DNA from 3 places in the Cytobacillus oceanisediminis genome. Region 2 is predicted to be linked to each of the others. Evidence: a T-box and tRNA genes for the amino acid it is inferred to sense, from the RefSeq annotation. Region 2 holds a T-box; the other regions hold tRNA genes.
The links. A T-box is a leader RNA that pairs with one kind of tRNA and senses whether it is charged. The one in region 2 lies ahead of thrS (threonine--tRNA ligase), so its partner is inferred to be a tRNA-Thr.
Positions count from the first base shown of each region.

Region 1: it has a tRNA-Thr gene. The T-box ahead of thrS (threonine--tRNA ligase) is inferred to sense a tRNA for this amino acid. The anticodon was not compared.
Region 3: it has a tRNA-Thr gene. The T-box ahead of thrS (threonine--tRNA ligase) is inferred to sense a tRNA for this amino acid. The anticodon was not compared.

Region 1 covers NZ_CP065511.1:1,395,993-1,403,356, reverse strand. Annotated here, with positions in the region: gene IRB79_RS07325 (sensor histidine kinase) at 1-48, opposite strand, end outside; gene IRB79_RS07320 (ABC transporter substrate-binding protein) at 196-1,482, opposite strand; gene IRB79_RS07315 (carbohydrate ABC transporter permease) at 1,552-2,379, opposite strand; gene IRB79_RS07310 (carbohydrate ABC transporter permease) at 2,379-3,320, opposite strand; gene IRB79_RS07305 (nuclease-related domain-containing protein) at 3,503-4,264, shown strand; tRNA gene IRB79_RS07300 (tRNA-Leu) at 4,875-4,956, opposite strand; tRNA gene IRB79_RS07295 (tRNA-Leu) at 4,980-5,068, opposite strand; tRNA gene IRB79_RS07290 (tRNA-Cys) at 5,097-5,170, opposite strand; tRNA gene IRB79_RS07285 (tRNA-Gly) at 5,189-5,263, opposite strand; tRNA gene IRB79_RS07280 (tRNA-Gln) at 5,268-5,342, opposite strand; tRNA gene IRB79_RS07275 (tRNA-His) at 5,401-5,476, opposite strand; tRNA gene IRB79_RS07270 (tRNA-Trp) at 5,488-5,561, opposite strand; tRNA gene IRB79_RS07265 (tRNA-Tyr) at 5,569-5,652, opposite strand; tRNA gene IRB79_RS07260 (tRNA-Thr) at 5,670-5,745, opposite strand; tRNA gene IRB79_RS07255 (tRNA-Phe) at 5,764-5,836, opposite strand; tRNA gene IRB79_RS07250 (tRNA-Asp) at 5,860-5,936, opposite strand; tRNA gene IRB79_RS07245 (tRNA-Met) at 5,940-6,013, opposite strand; tRNA gene IRB79_RS07240 (tRNA-Val) at 6,023-6,098, opposite strand; tRNA gene IRB79_RS07235 (tRNA-Glu) at 6,103-6,177, opposite strand; tRNA gene IRB79_RS07230 (tRNA-Ser) at 6,193-6,283, opposite strand; tRNA gene IRB79_RS07225 (tRNA-Asn) at 6,287-6,361, opposite strand; rRNA gene rrf (5S ribosomal RNA) at 6,382-6,498, opposite strand; rRNA gene IRB79_RS07215 (23S ribosomal RNA) at 6,751-7,364, opposite strand, start outside.
Region 2 covers NZ_CP065511.1:835,257-842,620, reverse strand. Annotated here, with positions in the region: gene IRB79_RS04395 (YhgE/Pip domain-containing protein) at 1-1,563, shown strand, start outside; T-box leader at 1,633-1,866, shown strand; T-box leader at 1,906-2,139, shown strand; T-box leader at 2,180-2,411, shown strand; gene thrS (threonine--tRNA ligase) at 2,464-3,666, shown strand; gene IRB79_RS04385 (cyclic-phosphate processing receiver domain-containing protein) at 3,893-4,252, shown strand; partial or broken gene IRB79_RS04380 (amidohydrolase) at 4,445-5,639, opposite strand; gene IRB79_RS04375 (Zn-dependent hydrolase) at 5,643-6,905, opposite strand; gene IRB79_RS04370 (hypothetical protein) at 6,924-7,364, opposite strand, start outside.
Region 3 covers NZ_CP065511.1:420,982-428,345, reverse strand. Annotated here, with positions in the region: gene cdaA (diadenylate cyclase CdaA) at 1-444, opposite strand, end outside; gene IRB79_RS02260 (anti-sigma factor family protein) at 622-1,257, opposite strand; gene sigW (RNA polymerase sigma factor SigW) at 1,275-1,838, opposite strand; gene IRB79_RS27990 (aspartyl-phosphate phosphatase Spo0E family protein) at 2,013-2,171, shown strand; gene rocF (arginase) at 2,213-3,118, opposite strand; tRNA gene IRB79_RS02245 (tRNA-Ala) at 3,333-3,405, opposite strand; tRNA gene IRB79_RS02240 (tRNA-Gly) at 3,409-3,483, opposite strand; tRNA gene IRB79_RS02235 (tRNA-Lys) at 3,553-3,625, opposite strand; tRNA gene IRB79_RS02230 (tRNA-Gln) at 3,781-3,855, opposite strand; tRNA gene IRB79_RS02225 (tRNA-Tyr) at 3,920-4,003, opposite strand; tRNA gene IRB79_RS02220 (tRNA-Thr) at 4,016-4,091, opposite strand; tRNA gene IRB79_RS02215 (tRNA-Val) at 4,097-4,172, opposite strand; tRNA gene IRB79_RS02210 (tRNA-Glu) at 4,177-4,251, opposite strand; tRNA gene IRB79_RS02205 (tRNA-Thr) at 4,279-4,351, opposite strand; tRNA gene IRB79_RS02200 (tRNA-Asn) at 4,387-4,461, opposite strand; rRNA gene rrf (5S ribosomal RNA) at 4,483-4,599, opposite strand; rRNA gene IRB79_RS02190 (23S ribosomal RNA) at 4,726-7,364, opposite strand, start outside.

The sequences.
Region 1 (7,364 bases), 560 kb from region 2:
TACCATCAATAGAACAATCAGTTTATTCCTAATGCTCTTTTTGAACATTTACATCCCCCGCTGCTTTGTCTTTTACAATAGTATAAAGCGAACTTCCCTTTTTGGGGATGCCTTTTTGCTATGGGGTTTTGCATATTATAAAAATATAAAACAGAAAGCATATCTTCCGCAGACATGCTTCCTGTTTAACCAAATTTATTTCAAATTATCCCAGGATGCCTGGAAGCGTTCAACGACCGTATCATAGTCAATCTTTCCTGCAGCGTATTCCTGGATTGTTGCAGCAAACTCTTTATTTGCACCATCTGGCCATCTGAACCATGTCCAAGGAACGGTTTTCTCTTCTTTAGAATACTCAAGAATATGCTGGCCAAGTGGCCCTAAACCAGTTGGCTCGATATTGTCGAAGGCAGGAATGAACGCAAACTCCTCTGTGATATAACGCTTTCCTGTTTCAGAAGAAACCATCCAGTCAAGGAATAATTTTGCTTCTTCCAGATTCTCTGAATTTTTATTAAGAACCCAGTTGTTCGGAACGCCTACCGGTAAGCGGTCTGCTTCTGCTTCATCATCAGTCAGCGGAATCGGAAGGAACCCCATATTAATTTCAGGGTTGATTTCAAGAATCATGTTTTCTGTCCAGTTCCCCTGCTGAAGCATAGCCGTTTTGCCGGAAGCAAATAGCGTCACTTGCGTATTGTAATCTGTTGTTAATGGATTTTCATTTCCGAAGTTAATTTCAGTATCAAGCACTTCTTTGAATTCTTTAAATTTATCATTGCCAGTAATCTTTTCAGATCCGCTGTATAGACCCTCAATAAATGCCACCGGATCTTCCTGCTGTGCAAATGGAATATTTAATAAATGCTGGCCAATGACCCACCACTCTCCGTAACCGGCAGAGAAAGGGGTAATACCTTTATCTTTTAGTTTTTCAGCAGCATCCTTCAGTTCAGAAATCGTATTAGGAGGTTCAGTAATGCCCGCTTCTTCAAATAAATCCTTATTATAAATGAAACCGTATCCTTCAAGGTTTACAGGCATTCCATAAAGTTTGCCGTCTGTATCGGTCATTGGAACTTTTCCAATTGGAAGCACATGCTCTGCCCAAGGCTCATTTGAAAGATCTGCAAGATGCTCTTTCCAAAGCTCCAATTCCTTAAATCCGCCATTGTTAAAAATGTCAGGCTGTTCGCCGGATGCAAACTTTGCTTTTAATGCGGCACCATAATCTGCACCGCCGCCGACTGATTCAAGCTTTACTTTAATATTCGGATGCTCCTTTTCGAATTCACCGATCATTTCCTGAAGCTGATCGGCAATCTCCACTTTAAACTGGAACATATTCAATGTTACCACTTCATCCTCATTCTTTGAATCATCCTTAGGCTTTTCATCCCCTGAAGAGCTCGAAGAAGAACAGCCCGCCATAATGCCCGCCATCAGAACCAATGACAGCAGTAATAGAGCAAAGCGTTTCATATTGTTTCCCCCCTGAATAATTTTTTATATAAACTTTAACAGACCATTTGGCTGGAAAAGTCTCTATAACTATTTAATGGAACCTTGTGCAATGCCTTTAATAATATGTCTCTGCAGAAACAGGAAGAAAATAACCACCGGGGTAATGCCCATCACAAGGGCGGCCAGTCCCATGTCCCACTGCTTTGTATATTGTGCAAAGAATGAGCTTGTGGCCAAAGGAATCGTCCTAAGCTCTGCATCCTGAAGCACAAGAAGCGGCAGGAGATAATCATTCCAGATCCATAATGTATTTAAAATAACAACCGTGACAGTGATTGGCTTTAGAAGCGGAAAAACAATTCTCCAAAAGACCCCAAACTGGCTGCACCCATCAATTCGGGCCGATTCTTCTATCTCTATTGGAACTGTTTTAATAAATCCGTGATACAGGAAAAGCGATAACGGTACACCAAAGCCAAAATACATAATGATGAGACCAGGTATGCTGTTTGTCAGATTCAGCGTGCCTCCCAGCTTCATTAGCGGTATCATGACCGTCTGGAATGGAATAACCATTGCAGATACAAATAACGCAAACAGGATTTTGCTGAATTTCCCCTGGGTTCGGACCATCTTCCAGGCAGCCATGGAACTAATGACAACAAGTCCAATATTGCTGATCACCGTAATTATAAGCGAATTCCAGAAGGCCCGCGGGAAATTAATGATATCCCATACCTTCAAGTAATTGGAGAATAAAAATTCCTGCGGCCACGCTGCAGCATCAATCAAAATATCTGCAAAGCCTTTTACAGAATTGATGATCACGAAATAAAAAGGTATGAGGAATATGACTCCTAATACGATTCCTATAATCTCGAGCAGAAACGTAACCTTCGTATATCTGGGATTCATTATGCCTCAACCTCCCTTTTCTTGGTCATCATCACCTGAACCGTTGTAAAAATTGCTACAACAAGGAAGAACAAAATGGATTTCGCGGTACCCAGACCATACCTGTTATTCTGGAATGCTTCCTGATAGATATTAATCGCAACAGATTGAGTTGAATTAAATGGCCCGCCGCCTGTCAGTGAAATATTCAGGTCGAAAATCTTAAATGCCATTGAAATAGTTAAAAAGAAACAAATCGTAAACGCCGGCAAAATAAGCGGAATGATAATTTTCGTCAAAAGTGTCCAGCTCGATGCTCCATCGATCCTTGCAGCCTCCAGCAGTGTCTGATCAACCCCCTGCAGCGCTGCAATATAAATAACCATCATATATCCGCTGATCTGCCAGGCAAACACAATCACAATTCCCCAGAATGCTGTTGTCTCATCCCCAAGCCATGGAAGCTTAAAAACGGACAGATCTGTAAGATTTCCAATTGCAGTAAACCCTTTTACAAAAATAAACTGCCAGATGAACCCAAGCAATAATCCCCCGATAACATTAGGAATGAAAAACACAGTCCGCAATAAATTCCTGGACTTCAAGGCTGCGTTCAATAATAATGCAAGCCCAAAACCTAGTAAATTACTAATAATAACCGAAGCTAACATAAACTTGGTAGTAAAAATAAAGGAATCAAAAAACTTAGGATCATTCTTAAAAATCTTAATATAATTTTCAAGTCCGACCCATTCAACCACAGAACTGACACCATTCCAGGACGTAAAAGAATAATAAATCCCCATCAAGAAGGGAATGATCTGAATCACCAGAAAAAAAATTAATGCCGGTCCTACAAAAGCACTGTACGTTAGGATTTTTTTCAGATTTGCTTTTTTCCTAGATACTGTTTTAATCTCTGCCTTAACTGCTGGTTCCTGTATCTCAACCTTTGTCTCCAATTCTTTTCACCGCCCCCTCATCTCTTGCAAACGCTTTCCTTCATTATATTTGAAGCCGCTTGCATATATAGGTGACTGGATTGACTAAAATGGTGCAATATTTTGACTTCTTATAGGTGTAACTTGCCTTAATGGAAGATATTGCATAGAATGAAGCTATCTTGAATATTGGGATGTGAGTTATGATATTAAAATTTCGGTATGAACCAGAAGAATTAAAGATGCTTCGGTTTTTACATGGAAGAATGCGGCTTACCCCTAAAGATTACAGCCACTTTCTTAATTTAGAAAAAGGTTTTTCAGGTGAGAAGATATTTGATGAGCTGCTAGAAGAATCGCCTGAGGAATGGACTATTCTTCATGATTTATTGTTCGATTACAGTAACACCTTTTTCCAGATAGATTCACTATTAATCACTGGGGACTGTATCTATATTTTTGAAGTTAAGAATTATGAGGGAGACTTTTATATCGAACAAGACAGATGGTACACCGCACAAACAAATACAGAAGTTAAGAACCCTCTTCTGCAGCTGCAGCGATGTGAATCCCTCCTGAGAAGACTGCTGCAGGAATTGAGAGTAAAAACCCCTCTTAAGGCTCTTCTTATTTTTATTAACCCCGGATTCCACCTATATCAATCCACAATGAATCTTCCCGCTATATTTCCAGCACAAATTAAGCGATTTATGGACAAATTAAAATTGAAACCTCAGCCGGCGAATAAAAACCATTTAATGCTGGCGGACAAGTTAATGTCTTTGCATTTGGAGGAAACATCTTTTGGCAGGGGATTGGAATATACTTTTGAAGGCCTGGAGAAGTGGATGACATGCTTATCTTGCAAAACTTTTATAATGCCTTTCAATAAATTAACTATGATATGCCTAAAATGTGGAATAAAAAGAGGATATTACTCATGCAGTTACCAGAAGTGTAGATGAATATAGATTATTATTTCCAGAACTAAAAGTTACTACAGCTAATATACATGAATGGTGCAAAACCATGTACTCAAAGAAAACTATAAGAAAGATCCTTGTAAATAATTACACGCTAATAAATACGGGAAAATCATCATATTATAAATAAAGACTTCAGTATTTATTATAAGGCTTCCAGATGAATACTGCCCTTTCGCCCCCTTCCTCTTCGCATATTGCTAAGATCGGGCACGTTTAGCTCTCTTTCGTTCCCCTCCTCTTCTCATATTGCTAGAATCGCGCACGTTTAGCTCTCTTTCATTCCTGCTCTTCATATGTAGCTATTACAAGCACGTCTAATCTTTTTCGTTTCATTCTTCATATTTAACTAATGAATGATGCTCTTATATTTTTTTAAGGTAGCCAAGTTAAAATACTAATTAAACAATTCAATATATGGCTCCGAACAATTCAGAACCCCATTCGAAAGTCCCCTCTGAATCGTTCGGAGCCATATATAATTTCTGTTTACAACCCAAGCAGCAACATTTTTCAAATGATAGGGATCCCATAATTAAAATTAATTCCTGAACAAAAAAAGGTTTCCCAATAAAGGAAACCTCTTTTCAGATACCGGTGGTCGGGGTCGAACCGACACTCCAGAAGGAACACGATTTTGAGTCGTGCGCGTCTGCCAATTCCGCCACACCGGCATATTAAAATGTAGTAAATCTTGTGGTGCCGAGGACCGGAATCGAACCGGTACGGTAGTCACCTACCGCAGGATTTTAAGTCCTGTGCGTCTGCCAGTTCCGCCACCCCGGCGTATATAAGCGAATCAAGATTTAGATTATGGAGGCGGCAACCGGATTCGAACCGGTGGTAAAGGTTTTGCAGACCTCTGCCTTACCACTTGGCTATGCCGCCATAATTTGAAGTTTATTCTGGAGCGGAAGACGGGATTCGAACCCGCGACCCCCACCTTGGCAAGGTGATGTTCTACCACTGAACTACTTCCGCAAAATGGCTGGGCTAGCAGGATTCGAACCTGCGAGTGACGGAGTCAAAGTCCGGTGCCTTACCGCTTGGCTATAGCCCATTGATCATTCATATTACATTTATATGAGAGTTATACTCGTACTGTTACTTAAAAATTATGGGGCGACTGATGGGAATCGAACCCACGAGTGTCGGAGCCACAATCCGATGCGTTAACCACTTCGCCACAGCCGCCATTATTATATTGGCAGGGGTAGTAGGAATCGAACCCACATCAAAGGTTTTGGAGACCTTCGTTTTACCATTAAACTATACCCCTATATAAATGGTGGAGGGGGGCAGATTCGAACTGCCGAACCCGAAGGAGCGGATTTACAGTCCGCCGCGTTTAGCCACTTCGCTACCCCTCCATATTAACATAAAAAAATGGTGCCGGCGAGAGGACTTGAACCCCCAACCTACTGATTACAAGTCAGTTGCTCTACCAATTGAGCTACACCGGCTAATCAATTCAGTAAAGGTGGCTCAGGACGGAATCGAACCGCCGACACAAGGATTTTCAGTCCTTTGCTCTACCGACTGAGCTACTGAGCCACATATTATTTACTTTGTAAAAATGGCGGTCCGGACGGGACTCGAACCCGCGACCTCCTGCGTGACAGGCAGGCATTCTAACCAACTGAACTACCGGACCAGATTGCGGGGGCAGGATTTGAACCTGCGACCTTCGGGTTATGAGCCCGACGAGCTACCGGACTGCTCCACCCCGCGACAATAATATGGTGGAGGATGACGGGATCGAACCGCCGACCCTCTGCTTGTAAGGCAGATGCTCTCCCAGCTGAGCTAATCCTCCAAAATGGTGACCCCTACGGGATTCGAACCCGTGTTACCGCCGTGAAAGGGCGGTGTCTTAACCGCTTGACCAAGGGGCCAATGTGAAATTATAATGGCGGAGAGCAAGGGATTTGAACCCTTGATACGCGGTTAGCGTATACACGATTTCCAATCGTGCTCCTTCGGCCACTCGGACAGCTCTCCATTTGGCTCCGCAGGTAGGATTCGAACCTACGACCGTTCGGTTAACAGCCGAATGCTCTACCACTGAGCTACTGCGGAATAATGATATTTGTAAAACAGCCCGGCAGCGTCCTACTCTCACAAGGGGACAGCCCCTAACTACCATTGGCGCTGAGAAGCTTAACTTCCGTGTTCGGTATGGGAACGGGTGTGACCTTCTCGCCATCGCCACCAGACTATTTTTCAAAGACAAGTATTATTATACCGTCTTTCTATCATTTTTCAAGAGGAAATTTACTTTTTTTCGTTCCCTCAAAACTAGATAATGCATGAAGAAGTGTTTGCCGAGTAATAACCAATGACTTGTCTAGCTTCGGCTCCTAACTTCTCGGCCGTTTCGATCCGTCCCTCCAAATCCCAAAACCAGGATTTGAATGGCCGGCTCTCCAACGTCTCTCGAAGTTGAACAGTCGCCTTCGCTTTTCTTTTTGGTTAAGTCCTCGATCGATTAGTATCAGTCAGCTCCACATGTCGCCACGCTTCCACCTCTGACCTATCAACCTGATCATCTTTCAGGGATCTTACTAGCTTGACGCTATGGGAAATCTCATCTCGAGGGGGGCTTCATGCTTAGATGCTTTCAGCACTTATCCCTTCCGCACATAGCTACCCAGCGATGCCTTTGGCAAGACAACTGGTACACCAGCGGTGCGTCCATCCCGGTCCTCTCGTACTAAGGACAGCTCCTCTCAAATTTCCTGCGCCCACGACGGATAGGGACCGAACTGTCTCACGACGTTCTGAACCCAGCTCGCGTACCGCTTTAATGGGCGAACAGCCCAACCCTTGGGACCGACTACAGCCCCAGGATGCGATGAGCCGACATCGAGGTGCCAAACCTCCCGTCGATGTGGACTCTTGGGGAGATAAGCCTGTTATCCCGGGGTAGCTTTTATCCGTTGAGCGATGGCCCTTCCATGCGGAACCACCGGATCACTAAGCCCGACTTTCGTCCCTGCTCGACTTGTAGGTCTCGCAGTCAAGCTCCCTTGTGCCTTTACACTCTGCGAATGATTTCCAACCATTCTGAGGGAACCTTTGG
Region 2 (7,364 bases):
AAGCTTCCTGAAATCCATTCCTTATTAAGCAGCTCCTTGTCAGATGCTGAGAATGCAAAAAAAATGATTGATAAGGCACAAGCACTCGTTCCCGATGCCAAACGCGCAACAGGCAGCGGTCTGCAGACCATTAATGAAACTATGAAATTTATAAACGAGGCTGAGAATCGCCTGAATGCAATGGAGCCTCAGGTTCAGGAGAATCTGGAGAAGGTCCAGAATATGGCGGTGAAGGTGAACGATTTTATCTCTGCGGTTCAATCCTCTGATTTGAACTTGGAACAGGGAAAGGAAATTGGCAATAGAATCAATGAGCAGATAGCGGGTTCGCTTCAGAATATCGAGGCAATCGAAACTGCACTAAAGCAGCTGCAGGAGTCTAGTAATGAACAAGGCACAAGCCAGAATCAGGAACAAATCAATCAGGCTCTGGAACAATTAGCTGCATTAAAACAGGAACTGCAGTCTATCCAGGAAAACGGACAGAAGGTCAATGCCTTTCTTTCAGACAAGCAGCAGGAAGCGGATGATTTAATCACCCGGCTTCAGGAAAATTCCGCTGCAACTGCAGGCAAGATTGACGCATTCGTTAAAGAATATAATGAAAACATCCGGCCAGCCATCAAACAGGAAGTGTCCAGCGCCAAGGAAACATTGAGTAATGCCCGGAATATCCTGACTGAAATACAATCTTCCATGCCTGAGGTTGAAAAGATTCTTGCTAATACAGAGGGCAACTTAGGTGAAGGGGAGGAAACACTTAAACATATCATCGGAGAGTTTCCGTACGTCAGTGAAAAGATTAATCAACTAGCCGACCGGATTCGAGACATCCAGGGCGAAACAGACATCAATGAGATAATTGAACTGCTGCAAAATGATCCGGAAGCAGAGAAGGGATTTTTCGAGGAACCTGTTCTGCTCAACAAAAACAGCCTTTTCCCAATCCAAAACTACGGAACAGGCATGACTCCCTTTTATACCGTACTTGCGATCTGGGTTGGTGCCCTTCTGCTAATTTCCCTGTTGGCCACAGATGTTCATCACCCCGAAGACTTTACAGGAAAACAAATCTATTTCGGCAAGCTACTCACCTTCCTAAGCATTGGATTTGCACAGACCCTTGTAGTGACAATAGGGGATATCTTCATTCTGGGAGTGGATATGGCAGCACCAGTATGGTTTATCCTGTTTGGATTGGTAAGCAGCTTAGTGTTTATATTAATTGTTTATACATTAGTATCTGTATTTGGCGATGTAGGTAAAGCCATGGCGATTGTCTTGCTGGTGCTTCAGATTGCGGGTGCTGGCGGAACCTATCCGACCGCCTTGCTTCCGGAATTTTTCCAAACCATCCACCCCTTCCTGCCCTTCTCTTATGCCATTGATTTAATGAGAGAAGCTGTTGGAGGCATTGTATGGGAGAGAGTGTACAGAGACCTCCTGATCCTGATGCTATTCGGTTTCATTGCACTATTAATTGGAACCTTCCTGAAAGAGCCATTAAGCAGAAAAACGAAAGCGCTGATGAAGAAATCGAAGGAATCCGGGTTGTTTCATTAGTGTCTAAAAAGTTTTATTAACCCTCTTGACCTTTTCCAAAAAGTGTATTAAAATCAGTAAAAATATCCAATATGAGCTATGAAAAGGACACGAATCTATCTTTATTTTCTTTCCAGAGATCAGGGCCATTTGGCTGCAAGCCCTGAAGAAACGGGATTGGTTTACCGCCTTGGAGCTATTATAGTGAAATGATGTACTCAGAGTATCTATAATCGGGGAATCCGTTATCTTTTTGAGCATAAAGCAGTCTTTGGGAATGTTTTATGGAATTAGGGTGGCACCACGACCGCACTCGTCCCTTTTGCTGGGATGGGTGCGTTTTTTATTTTATTTAAAACTATATAATTAGCGTTGATAAGGACACGAATCTTTCTTTGTTTTCTTTTCAGAGATCAGGGCCATCGGCTGCAAGCCCTGAAGAAACGGGATTGATTTACCGCCTTGGAGCTATTATGGGGAAATGATCTATATCAGAGTATCCATAATCGGGGAATCCGTTATCTTTTTGAGCATAAAGCAGTCTTTCGATATGCTTTATGGAATTAGGGTGGAACCACGGCCGCACTCGTCCCTTTTGCTGGGATGAGTGCGGCTTTTTATTTTAATTAAAACTATATAGTTAGCGTTGAAAAGGACATGAATCATTCTTTATTTCTTTCCAGAGATCAGGGTCACCGGCTGCAAGCCCTGAAGAAAAGGGAATGATTTACCGCCTTGGAGCTATTATGGGGAAATGATCTATATCAGAGTATCCATAATCGGGGATTCCGTTATCTTTTTGAGCATAAAACAGTCTTTCGATTGCTTTATGGAATTAGGGTGGCACCACGACCACACTCGTCCCTATGTTTGGGAGGAGTGTGGTCTTTTTTTATAACTAAAAATCAGGAGGAATTGAAAATGGAAGCAGAAAAAATAAATCATAGAAAGTTAGGTCAAGAGCTGGAGCTTTTCACATCCATGGAGGAAGCCCCAGGAATGCCTTTTTTCCTGCCAAAGGGAATGGTGATGCGAAATGAACTTGAAAGTTATTGGAGAAGAAAACACCAGCGGGCAGGCTATCAGGAAATTAAGACACCGATTATGATGAAACAGGAACTTTGGGAACAATCCGGCCATTGGGATCATTATCATGAAAATATGTATTTCTCAAATGTGGATGAACAAAATTATGCGATAAAGCCCATGAACTGCCCGGGTGCGATATTGATTTTCAACAGCAAACGGAGAAGCTACCGGGAACTGCCTCTCCGCTATGCGGAGCTGGGATTAGTCCACAGACACGAGCTCTCAGGTTCTTTAAATGGACTGTTAAGAGTTCGGTCGTTCACTCAAGATGACGCCCATTTATTTGTGATGGCTGATCAGATTGAAGCGGAGATTGATAAAATACTTGTCCTAATTGATGAGTTCTACTCCCATTTTGGTTTTGACTATAAAGTTGAACTTTCAACACGCCCAGAGGAATACATGGGATCACAGGAAATGTGGGAACGTGCTGAAGGGGCTTTAGAATCTGTTTTGAAAAACAAAGGAGTTAACTATCAGATTAATCCTGGTGATGGGGCATTTTACGGGCCGAAAATTGACTTTCATATATTGGATTCACTCGGCAGAAGCTGGCAATGCGGTACAGTCCAGCTGGATTTTCAAATGCCGCAAAAGTTTAATTGTGCTTATGTTGGTGAAGATAACAAACTTCATCTTCCTATTATGATTCATAGGGCAATCTTTGGTTCAGTTGAACGTTTCATGGCTATTCTAATTGAACATTTTGCTGGCGATTTCCCACTGTGGCTGTCACCCGTCCAAGCAAAGGTCATTCCCATCTCAGATGCCCATGCAGAATATGCAGACTATGTAAAATCACAATTGGAATCAGCTGGTATCCGTGCAGAAGTCGACTTCAGAACAGAGAAAATGGGACTCAAGATCAGAGAAGCCGAAAAACAGAAAGTTTCCTACATGCTGGTGATTGGTGATAAAGAAATGGAGCAGCAATCCCTGTCGCTGAGAAAACGTAAAGAGGGAAATATCGGTGTGATGAGCATTCAGGAAGTAATTGAGCGGTTTATTAATGAAATAAACGGCGTCGGCAGATAGATTTTTGAAGCCCCAAAAGGGAACTATTCCTTTTGGGCTTTTCTTAGAAATACACATTTTTTACCAAGTTTTTGTATTCACGCCTGAAAACATAATCAGCGCTCAAAATTCCAGTTATCCCCTTAAAGGTATCTTTGCTTATATATGTATGTTACAATGAAATGTGAATCAAATCCTTAGGGTCAATTTGACTTTTCTTAGTCATCCCTTCGAAAGGGGGAGAAAATTGGAGAAAATAAGTGTATTCCTGGATGATTATCGGAAAGCGCCTGATGGTCATGTATTAGTTGAGACCATTGATGAGTGTATCCATTTGCTTCAGACCTTTGAAATTGACCACTTGTCTTTGGACCATGATTTAGTAAGTAAATCGAGAAATGGTCTTTTGCTTGTTCATATAATGGTTCAAAAACAGCTATTTGCAGATCGTATAACGGTTCACTCTGCCAATTCAGTAGGCGGGAAAGCCATGTACCATTATTTAAAACAAGCACAGCACGATTTTGAAATGCCCACTGACATTAAAGTAATCTTAAGACCACTGCCCCTAAATTTCATTCCGCCAAATTATCTGCAAAAATATTAGAGACCCATTGACAATTACCTATTCCCCTTGATCACAGGAAATTTAAATATCACCAGTGTATGGGGAGCAGAGTTTATTAACTGCTTCCTTTTTTCATGGCTTTAAAATTTATAAGAAGAACTGAAACTCGGTTAAAATAAATCCGCTCCTCCATATAGAGGAGCGGATTTCTCTTTAAGATCAGATTTACGGCTATTCGTTCAAGTATGCCCAGGCATATTGTGCATATAGCTCTGCACCTGTCGATAAGGCGTCTTCGTCAATATTGAATTTTCCGTGGTGGTGGGCCCATTCTGTGTCTTTTTCTGGATTGCCGCTGCCAACGAGGGCGAAGCTGCCAGGTACTTTGTCCAGGAAAAAACTGAAATCCTCCGCACCCATTGTTGGTTTTTCCTTGTAAAGTACATTTTCCCCGAAAGCTTCAGATGCGACTTTTTGTACGAGTTGGGCACTGTATTCCTCATTAATTACCGCTTGCGAACCCCTGATGTATTCTACTTTTGCAGTAGCACCGTAGATTGCTGCCGTCTTTTCAGCATAACGCTCAAGCTGTTTTTCAATATGATTCCTTGTTTCAGAATCGAAGCAGCGGACTGTTCCCTCAATGACTGCATTTTCAGCGATAATGTTGAACCTTGTGCCCACGGTCATTTTTCCAATGGTGAGTACGGCAGGAAGCTGGGCATCAATGGTTCTGGACACAACACTCTGCACATTCATGACAAAGGAAGATGCCACTATAGCGGCATCAATGCAATCATGCGGCATCAATGCAATCATGCGGCATCGCCCCATGCCCGCCTTTCCCTTTGAATGTCACCTTGAATATATCAGCTGATGCGAAGGATGGCCCGGGTGTACAGGACACTTTATGTGTCGGCATTTGCGACCAGATGTGGATGCCAAAGACATTGTCCACGCCTTCCATCGCTCCCTGTTCCACCATCATCTTCGCCCCTTCGGCTACTTCTTCGGCTGGCTGGAACAGCAGGCGGACATTCCCCTGCAATTCTTCTTTTATCTCATTTAATGCCTTGGCGGCAATCAGCAGCATTGCGGTATGGGCATCATGTCCGCATGCATGCATTTTGCCATTTTCCAGGGATGCATAAGGCAGATCCTTATTCAATCCCTCCACCTGCAGCGCATCCATGTCTCCCCTTAAAGCTACCGTCTTTCCAGGCTTCCCGCCTCCTATTTCAGCAATGACACCAGTTGGTTCTGTTCTTTTAAAGGGGATGCCCAAACCATCTAGATACTCACATATAAATTGCGTGGTTTTGTATTCCTCCCATGACACCTCTGGTTCACGATGCAATTTTCTGCGCAGTTCCGTTAATTCATCACTATATGCCCCCATCAATTCTTTTAGCCTGTTATGAATCATTGCTTATTCCGCCTCCGTTAGCTCTATTGCTGCCTCAAACAGGACTTTAACAGCTTCGGCGATATGCCGGGAATCAGACCATTCTTCCGGACAATGGCTTAGTCCGTTTTTGCTTGGAATAAACAGCATCCCTGTATTCGTATAATCTGCGAAAACCATGGCATCGTGGCCAGCGCCGCTATTCATGGAGCATGAAGTGAAACCCAGTTCACTGCTTTTCTCCTTCAACAGGCTGACAATCTCTTTATTCATCTCTTTTGGCTGAATATATAAAAGCTGTTCAACAGTTATTTCTACTCCGCTATCACGATAGGAATTTGCTAATTCTTTCACTTTTTGAATAACATTCTGGACATGTTCTTCCTTGCTGGAGCGAATGTCTACTGAAAAGACCGTTTGATCCGGAATCACATTGGCTCCATTTGGATATACCTGCAATTGCCCGGTTGTCACTACCGTCCCTTCTCCTTCAGCCGCAGCCAGCTCGGGAAATTGGGCTATCATTCTGGCGGCCGCAACCAGCGCGTCAGACCGCCTGTCCATTGGAGTGGTCCCAGCATGTCCGGCCTGTCCCTTTACGGTTACTTCCAATTGTGTTAAGCCGACAATCGCTTCGACTACCCCGATCGGGATATTCTTTTCTTCTAAAATAGGCCCCTGTTCAATGTGCAATTCCAGATAAGACTTTACTGACTGCTGGTCTCTTGTTTTCGGAAGAGATGGATCGAGCCCGATTTTCTCCATAGCTTCAACGGTCGTAATGCCATCTTTATCCTTCAATGATTTGAAGTCTTCCTCAGCCAGCAAACCGGCCATTCCGCGTGAGCCCATTAAGCCGCCGCCAAATCTGGAGCCTTCCTCTTCGATAAGGGCGATAACCTCCAGAGGATATTTTGGCGTTAATCCATTCTCAGTGAAAAGTGCAGCCACTTCAAGTCCTGCTACAACTCCGGCAGGTCCATCATAAGATCCCCCATTCGGGACGGAATCAAAGTGAGAGCCGATCAGAACACTTGGTGCATCTTTTAGGGACCCTTCAAGCTTTCCAAAGATATTGCCCAATCCATCTTCACGGACAGTCAAGCCCGCTTCCTTCATTTTTACCTTAATATACTGCCGTGCAAGCAGATCCTCCTGACTATACGTCAGCCTGGTTGTTCCTCTGCCTGGAGTGGCTGTATAAGTGCTTAAGGTGTCAATATGGTTTTCGATACGTGCTTGTACTTTTTCCAGATTCACATTTTTCCCTGTTTGAACTTCACTCATTTCGATCCAATCCCTTTCTTATAAAAGTCCGACAAAAATTCCGGCCAATACGACCGACACAATGGTAACGGTGATGAATCCCCCGACAAGCATAGGCGGCAGCATATTGCTGGTCAGCATTTCCCTCTCTTTTTCATCTTCTGTTAATGATTTAATCACTTCATTTGTAATAATATAGTCAGCCGGAAATCCATATAGTGCCGTCAGCGAAACAGCGAAAGCCATTTCCTTGCTCACCTTTAAAATTTTCCCTGCGATGAATGAGAAGGTATACATACCCATTACGCCTAGAATAATGCTTCCTGCAAGCGGATAAATAATTTCAAGCATCATCCCAGGTGTAGCCTGCTTTAAGCCGTCAAAAATAAAGAGCATCAGGGCCATGATCGCAAAGCCAAAGCCGTTTGCTTTCTGCAGTACCTGCTTTTCAAGAAAGCCAATACTTGTAGCAATAACCCC
Region 3 (7,364 bases), 410 kb from region 2:
AATACCGGTTTCAATATAATCGTTCATCCCTGTTTCCCGCTCAACTGAAATAAGCGCCCCAATGCGGCGTTTAGCCATATAATCCACAGCCTTAGCTATGGATTCGACGAGTTTCTCCTGATTTTCCTCCTCCTGATTAGCCGTCCTTGAGAAGAATCTTCCTCTCCCCAATTGCTCCAATGCTCTTCGCAGCTCCGGCTGGAAAATGATTATGATGGCCAGAAATCCCCAAAGAAGCACTTGTTCCATCATCCAGCCTAATGTTTGCAGGTGGAACTTGTCGCTTGCTACTTTAACCAGGATAATGACAAAAATCCCTTTCAGCAATTGGACAGCCTTTGTTCCTTTAACAATCATTATGAGCTTATAGATGACGTACCAGACAAGGAGAATGTCTATTGTATTAGCCAACAATTTCAAAATAGAGAAATCTGCAAACGACATTATCCTTCCTCCAAATATATATTTCAAAAGCAATCAATGCTTAAAGTTCCTTTATGTAACTTTCATATTATATCATATTTAACGCTAATTCCAATTTTGAGACAACAGACACCACCTGGAAAAATAAGTACACTAAGAATCCCTGCCTTAAAGCAGGGATTCTTACTATGGTTATGTCTATTTCTCTTTGTCTGTTTCTCCGTTTTCAAATACATTTACAGCATCCTTGGCTGCCTTTTTGATGTGATACCACAGCCATTCAAAAATGGCATCAACCTCTTCGATTTCTCCGGTAACATTACCGGCTGAAGCCATGTACTGCTGGCCATTGATGACCGTAACATTTCCGTCTATTTCGCCCTTGATTTCCAAGTCGCCGTTCTTAACCACTACATCGCCTTTTACCACTTCGCCTTCTGGTACAATCACCTTATCGTTTTGCACAACAAGGTTTGGCTGCTTAGAAACCGATAGTTGGTGATCCTGATCCCAGGAAGAAACGACGCTTCCCATCATCAGAACAAGAAAGAGGGATGCCGCAGTTAAAAGCGGATGATGCCTGAACCAGCGCTGAACCCCGACTTTTCGCTTTTCTTTAGGCAATTTCGCCATAACGTTTGCCGTGAAATTTTCAGGTGCCTGTATATGTGAAGTGCTTTGGACTAAAGCGATCGTCTTCTTTAATTCATGGAAATGAATTTGGCATTCCTCACAGTTCTGCAAATGTGCCCTTAATTCCTTCTCATGTTCGGCTGAGATCTCTTCATCTAGGTACTCATGCATATAAACAACCATTTCTGCTGGACATTTCAAAGTTCTCACCCTCTTTTTTAAACGTATCTTAATTGATTCCTAAGTGCTTCCCTGCCCCGGTGAATCCTGGTTTTAACCGTTCCCAGAGGAAGGTCGAGCGTTTCACTGATCTCGTTCAGCGATAATTCTTCAATATATTTTAAAACAATAACCGAACGATATTTCTCCGGAAGCTTCGATATTTCCCTTTGGATTGTTTCCTGGAGTTCAAGGCTTTCTACATCTTCCTCCGGCAGCCTCGCATCGGAAGCAATTTGAGAATACATGTTCAGTCCATCCGTTCCTGCGACCTCTGCATCCAGATAATAATCAGGCTTCTTTTTTCTGATTCTGTCTATACAAAGGTTAGTGGCAATCCGATAGAGCCACGTGGAAAATTTCAAGTCAATATTAAAGCTGGCAATGTTTACATAGGCTCTTAAGAAAGCCTCCTGAGCAATATCCTCTGCCTCATGCCTGTTTCCCAGCATTCTGTAGCAAATCTGAAAAACTTTATCTTTGTATATTTCAACAACTTCAGCATAAGCATCCTGGTCGCCTTTTAATACTTGCTTTATCCTCTTCTTTACGATTGTCTCCATTTTTTTACCTCCGCTCCAGTGCGGCTAATCGATAATACGAATCGATAGCGGAAAAGGTTTCATTTTAATAAAAAAACATTCAATTTCTATATTAGCAAATTTTTACTTATTCTGGTTTATTTTTTTTCTTTTAGGGTATAAAAGTACTAAATTAATCGAAAAGGGTTGGTTACGGTGTGTGTTAAGGAACTATTGAGAGATATTGAGGATTGCCGGTCAAGAATGATCCAGTTAGCAGGTTCCGCTTCTTTTACAGATCATATGGTAGTTGATACCAGCACGAAACTCGATCAACTTCTAAATAAATATTATACACTCACAGCAAAAAAATGAGCAGAACTTGTTTACGTTCTGCTCATTTTTATTTTCTATTATTATAGAAGCTTTTCGCCAAATAATGAACCCATAAGCGCGACTGCCACGGTAGCTGTTTTGTTTTTGTCATCCAAAATCGGGTTAACCTCTACAAATTCAGCCGATGTAATGATCTGAGATTCTGCGAGCATCTCCATGGCCAAGTGGCTTTCACGGTAGCTGATGCCGCCAATAACTGGAGTTCCAACACCCGGTGCATCATGCGGATCCAGCCCATCCAAATCCAGTGACAGATGAACACCATCTGTATTTCTTTCTTTTAAATATGTAATAGACTCCTCCATAACCTTTGTCATCCCAAGCCGGTCAATTTCGTGCATGGTGTATACTTTAATGCCTTTTTCCTTAATAAGCTCCCGCTCTCCTTCATCCAAAGATCTTGCCCCAATAATGACAATATTCTCCGGCTTAACCTTTGGAGCATATCCTCCTACATTGGTTAAAAGCGGGTGCCCAATTCCCAAGCTTACTGCAAGAGGCATGCCATGAATGTTCCCTGAAGGTGAAGTTTCAGCTGTATTTAAATCCCCGTGGGCATCATACCAGATTACCCCAAGATTTTTGTAATGCTTCGAAACACCGGCCAATGTTCCAATTGCGATGCTGTGATCGCCGCCAAGTACTAATGGAAAAGAACCACTTTCTATTGCTTTATCAACTTCTTCTCCTAGTTTTTCTGTCTTTTCAGCAATAAGGTCCAAGTTTCTAAGATTTGAATTTGGATCGATTTGAACTTCCGGACGGCCAATGGCAATATCGCCCTGGTCATGGATATCTTCGAATAAACACTTTAATCGCTCATTCACACCTGCATATCGGATCGCACTTGGCCCCATGTCCACACCGCGTCTCATCTGGCCAAGATCCATCGGCATTCCAATTATCGATAATTTCTGTCTTTTCATAGTACAAGTCCTCCCTTTCCCTTTATACTCATATTTTAACCGCTTTCAAACACATGACTCAACTCGACAAAATCGTGTATATATATGCGGCTGCCAGGAAAGAGGCTTCTAAATATACTATGTTAGCTTCCTATGTTTTTGCCAAATTATTGTTTGTAAAGTAAAAAATCCCTAAACCATGCTGGTCTAAGGATTGTCGTATTATGTATAAAGGTGGAGCCTAGCGGGATCGAACCGCTGACCTCCTGCGTGCAAAGCAGGCGCTCTCCCAGCTGAGCTAAGGCCCCATTTGGAGCGGAAGACGGGATTCGAACCCGCGACCCCCACCTTGGCAAGGTGATGTTCTACCACTGAACTACTTCCGCAAAAAATATTTATATTTACAAGTAAGACCTTCAGGACTCGATTCCTAAGGTCTGCGTCTTTCTATAAAGTGAGCCATGAAGGACTCGAACCTTCGACCCTCTGATTAAAAGTCAGATGCTCTACCGACTGAGCTAATGGCTCATAATATAATCCTGATGCCTGAACTTCATTTGCAGATGTGCTTCAAAGCCCTTCGGTCTTTGTCGCAGATTATAAAAGCTTGCCAATCAGGGATGTAACGCTTCGATGCTGCAATCTTTTAAAATCCTCTACCGACTGAGCTAATGGATCAAAAATGGCTGGGCTAGCAGGATTCGAACCTGCGAGTGACGGAGTCAAAGTCCGGTGCCTTACCGCTTGGCTATAGCCCAATAATTACAAAATAAAAAGGACATTCATAGCTTGTCCAGTTTTTTGTGTTTTATTAAGAATAAATGGTGGAGGGGGGCAGATTCGAACTGCCGAACCCGAAGGAGCGGATTTACAGTCCGCCGCGTTTAGCCACTTCGCTACCCCTCCATCTAAAAAAGATGGTGCCGGCGAGAGGACTTGAACCCCCAACCTACTGATTACAAGTCAGTTGCTCTACCAATTGAGCTACACCGGCAAATATGGTGGAGGATGACGGGATCGAACCGCCGACCCTCTGCTTGTAAGGCAGATGCTCTCCCAGCTGAGCTAATCCTCCAAAATGGTGACCCCTACGGGATTCGAACCCGTGTTACCGCCGTGAAAGGGCGGTGTCTTAACCGCTTGACCAAGGGGCCTAGTACTCTAGTTGTCTACATTAAGAGAGCTTCCAACCGGGCTCGAACCGGTGACCTCTTCCTTACCATGGAAGTGCTCTACCTGCTGAGCTATGGAAGCAACAGCTCATAATTCCCAAAAGGGCTTTATGAAAATGGCTCCGCAGGCAGGATTCGAACCTGCGACCGTTCGGTTAACAGCCGAATGCTCTACCACTGAGCTACTGCGGAAAAGTGGTATTTTGGTAAACAGCCCGGCAGCGTCCTACTCTCACAAGGGGACAGCCCCTAACTACCATCGGCGCTGAGAAGCTTAACTTCCGTGTTCGGTATGGGAACGGGTGTGACCTTCTCGCCATCGCCACCAGACTATTTTCAAAAGACAAGTATGATTATACTTTCTTTTGATGTTTTTTTCAAGAGGAAATTTCATTTTTTCGTTCCCTCAAAACTAGATAATGCATGAAGAAGTATTGCCGAGTATTCACCAATGACTTGGTTAAGTCCTCGATCGATTAGTATCAGTCAGCTCCACATGTCGCCACGCTTCCACCTCTGACCTATCAACCTGATCATCTTTCAGGGATCTTACTAGCTTGACGCTATGGGAAATCTCATCTCGAGGGGGGCTTCATGCTTAGATGCTTTCAGCACTTATCCCTTCCGCACATAGCTACCCAGCGATGCCTTTGGCAAGACAACTGGTACACCAGCGGTGCGTCCATCCCGGTCCTCTCGTACTAAGGACAGCTCCTCTCAAATTTCCTGCGCCCACGACGGATAGGGACCGAACTGTCTCACGACGTTCTGAACCCAGCTCGCGTACCGCTTTAATGGGCGAACAGCCCAACCCTTGGGACCGACTACAGCCCCAGGATGCGATGAGCCGACATCGAGGTGCCAAACCTCCCCGTCGATGTGGACTCTTGGGGGAGATAAGCCTGTTATCCCCGGGGTAGCTTTTATCCGTTGAGCGATGGCCCTTCCATGCGGAACCACCGGATCACTAAGCCCGACTTTCGTCCCTGCTCGACTTGTAGGTCTCGCAGTCAAGCTCCCTTGTGCCTTTACACTCTGCGAATGATTTCCAACCATTCTGAGGGAACCTTTGGGCGCCTCCGTTACTTTTTAGGAGGCGACCGCCCCAGTCAAACTGCCCACCTGACACTGTCTCCCGCCCCGATAAGGGGCGCGGGTTAGAATTTCAATACAGCCAGGGTAGTATCCCACCGACGCCTCCACCGAAGCTGGCGCTCCGGCTTCTCAGGCTCCTACCTATCCTGTACAAGCTGTACCAAAATTCAATATCAGGCTACAGTAAAGCTCCACGGGTCTTTCCGTCCTGTCGCGGGTAACCTGCATCTTCACAGGTACTATAATTTCACCGAGTCTCTCGTTGAGACAGTGCCCAGATCGTTACGCCTTTCGTGCGGGTCGGAACTTACCCGACAAGGAATTTCGCTACCTTAGGACCGTTATAGTTACGCCGTTTACTGGGGCTTCGATTCAAAGCTTCGCTTGCGCTAACCTCTCCTCTTAACCTTCCAGCACCGGGCAGGCGTCAGCCCCTATACTTCGCCTTGCGGCTTCGCAGAGACCTGTGTTTTTGCTAAACAGTCGCCTGGGCCTATTCACTGCGGCTCATCAGGGCTATGCACCCTAATGAGCACCCCTTCTCCCGAAGTTACGGGGTCATTTTGCCGAGTTCCTTAACGAGAGTTCTCTCGCTCACCTTAGGATTCTCTCCTCGCCTACCTGTGTCGGTTTGCGGTACGGGCACCTTTTCCCTCGCTAGAGGCTTTTCTTGGCAGTGTGGAATCAGGAACTTCGGTACTAAATTTCCCTCGCCGTCACAGCTCAGCCTGTGTGGTAACGGGATTTGCCTCGTTACCGGCCTAACTGCTTGGACGCGCTAATCCAGCAGCGCGCTTACCCTATCCTCCTGCGTCCCCCCATTGCTCAAACGGTAAAGAGGTGGTACAGGAATATCAACCTGTTGTCCATCGCCTACGCTTTTCAGCCTCGGCTTAGGTCCCGACTAACCCTGAGCGGACGAGCCTTCCTCAGGAAACCTTAGGCATTCGGTGGATGGGATTCTCACCCATCTTTCGCTACTCATACCGGCATTCTCACTTCTAAGCGCTCCACCAGTCCTTGCGGTCTGGCTTCAACGCCCTTAGAACGCTCTCCTACCACTGACATCGTAAGATGTCAATCCACAGCTTCGGTGATACGTTTAGCCCCGGTACATTTTCGGCGCGGAGTCACTCGACCAGTGAGCTATTACGCACTCTTTAAATGGTGGCTGCTTCTAAGCCAACATCCTGGTTGTCTAAGCAACTCCACATCCTTTTCCACTTAACGTATACTTTGGGACCTTAGCTGGTGGTCTGGGCTGTTTCCTCTTGACTACGGATCTTATCACTCGCAGTCTGACTCCCATGGATAAGTCTTTGGCATTCGGAGTTTGTCTGAATTCGGTAACCCGATGGGGGCCCCTAGTCCAAACAGTGCTCTACCTCCAAGACTCTTACTACATGAGGCTAGCCCTAAAGCTATTTCGGAGAGAACCAGCTATCTCCAAGTTCGATTGGAATTTCTCCGCTACCCACACCTCATCCCCGCACTTTTCAACGTGCGTGGGTTCGGGCCTCCATCCAGTGTTACCTGGACTTCACCCTGGACATGGGTAGATCACCTGGTTTCGGGTCTACGACCACATACTCATTCGCCCTATTCAGACTCGCTTTCGCTGCGGCTCCGTCTCTTCAACTTAACCTCGCATGTAATCGTAACTCGCCGGTTCATTCTACAAAAGGCACGCTATCACCCATTAACGGGCTCTAACTACTTGTAGGCACACGGTTTCAGGATCTCTTTCACTCCCCTTCCGGGGTGCTTTTCACCTTTCCCTCACGGTACTGGTTCACTATCGGTCACTAGGGAGTATTTAGCCTTGGGAGATGGTCCTCCCTGCTTCCGACGGGATTTCTCGTGTCCCGCCGTACTCAGGATCCACTCTGGAGGGAACGAAGTTTCAACTACAGGGCTTTTACCTTCTCTGGCCGGCCTTTCCAGACCTGTTCATTTACCTCGTTCCTTTGTAACTCCGTGTAGAGTGTCCTACAACCCCA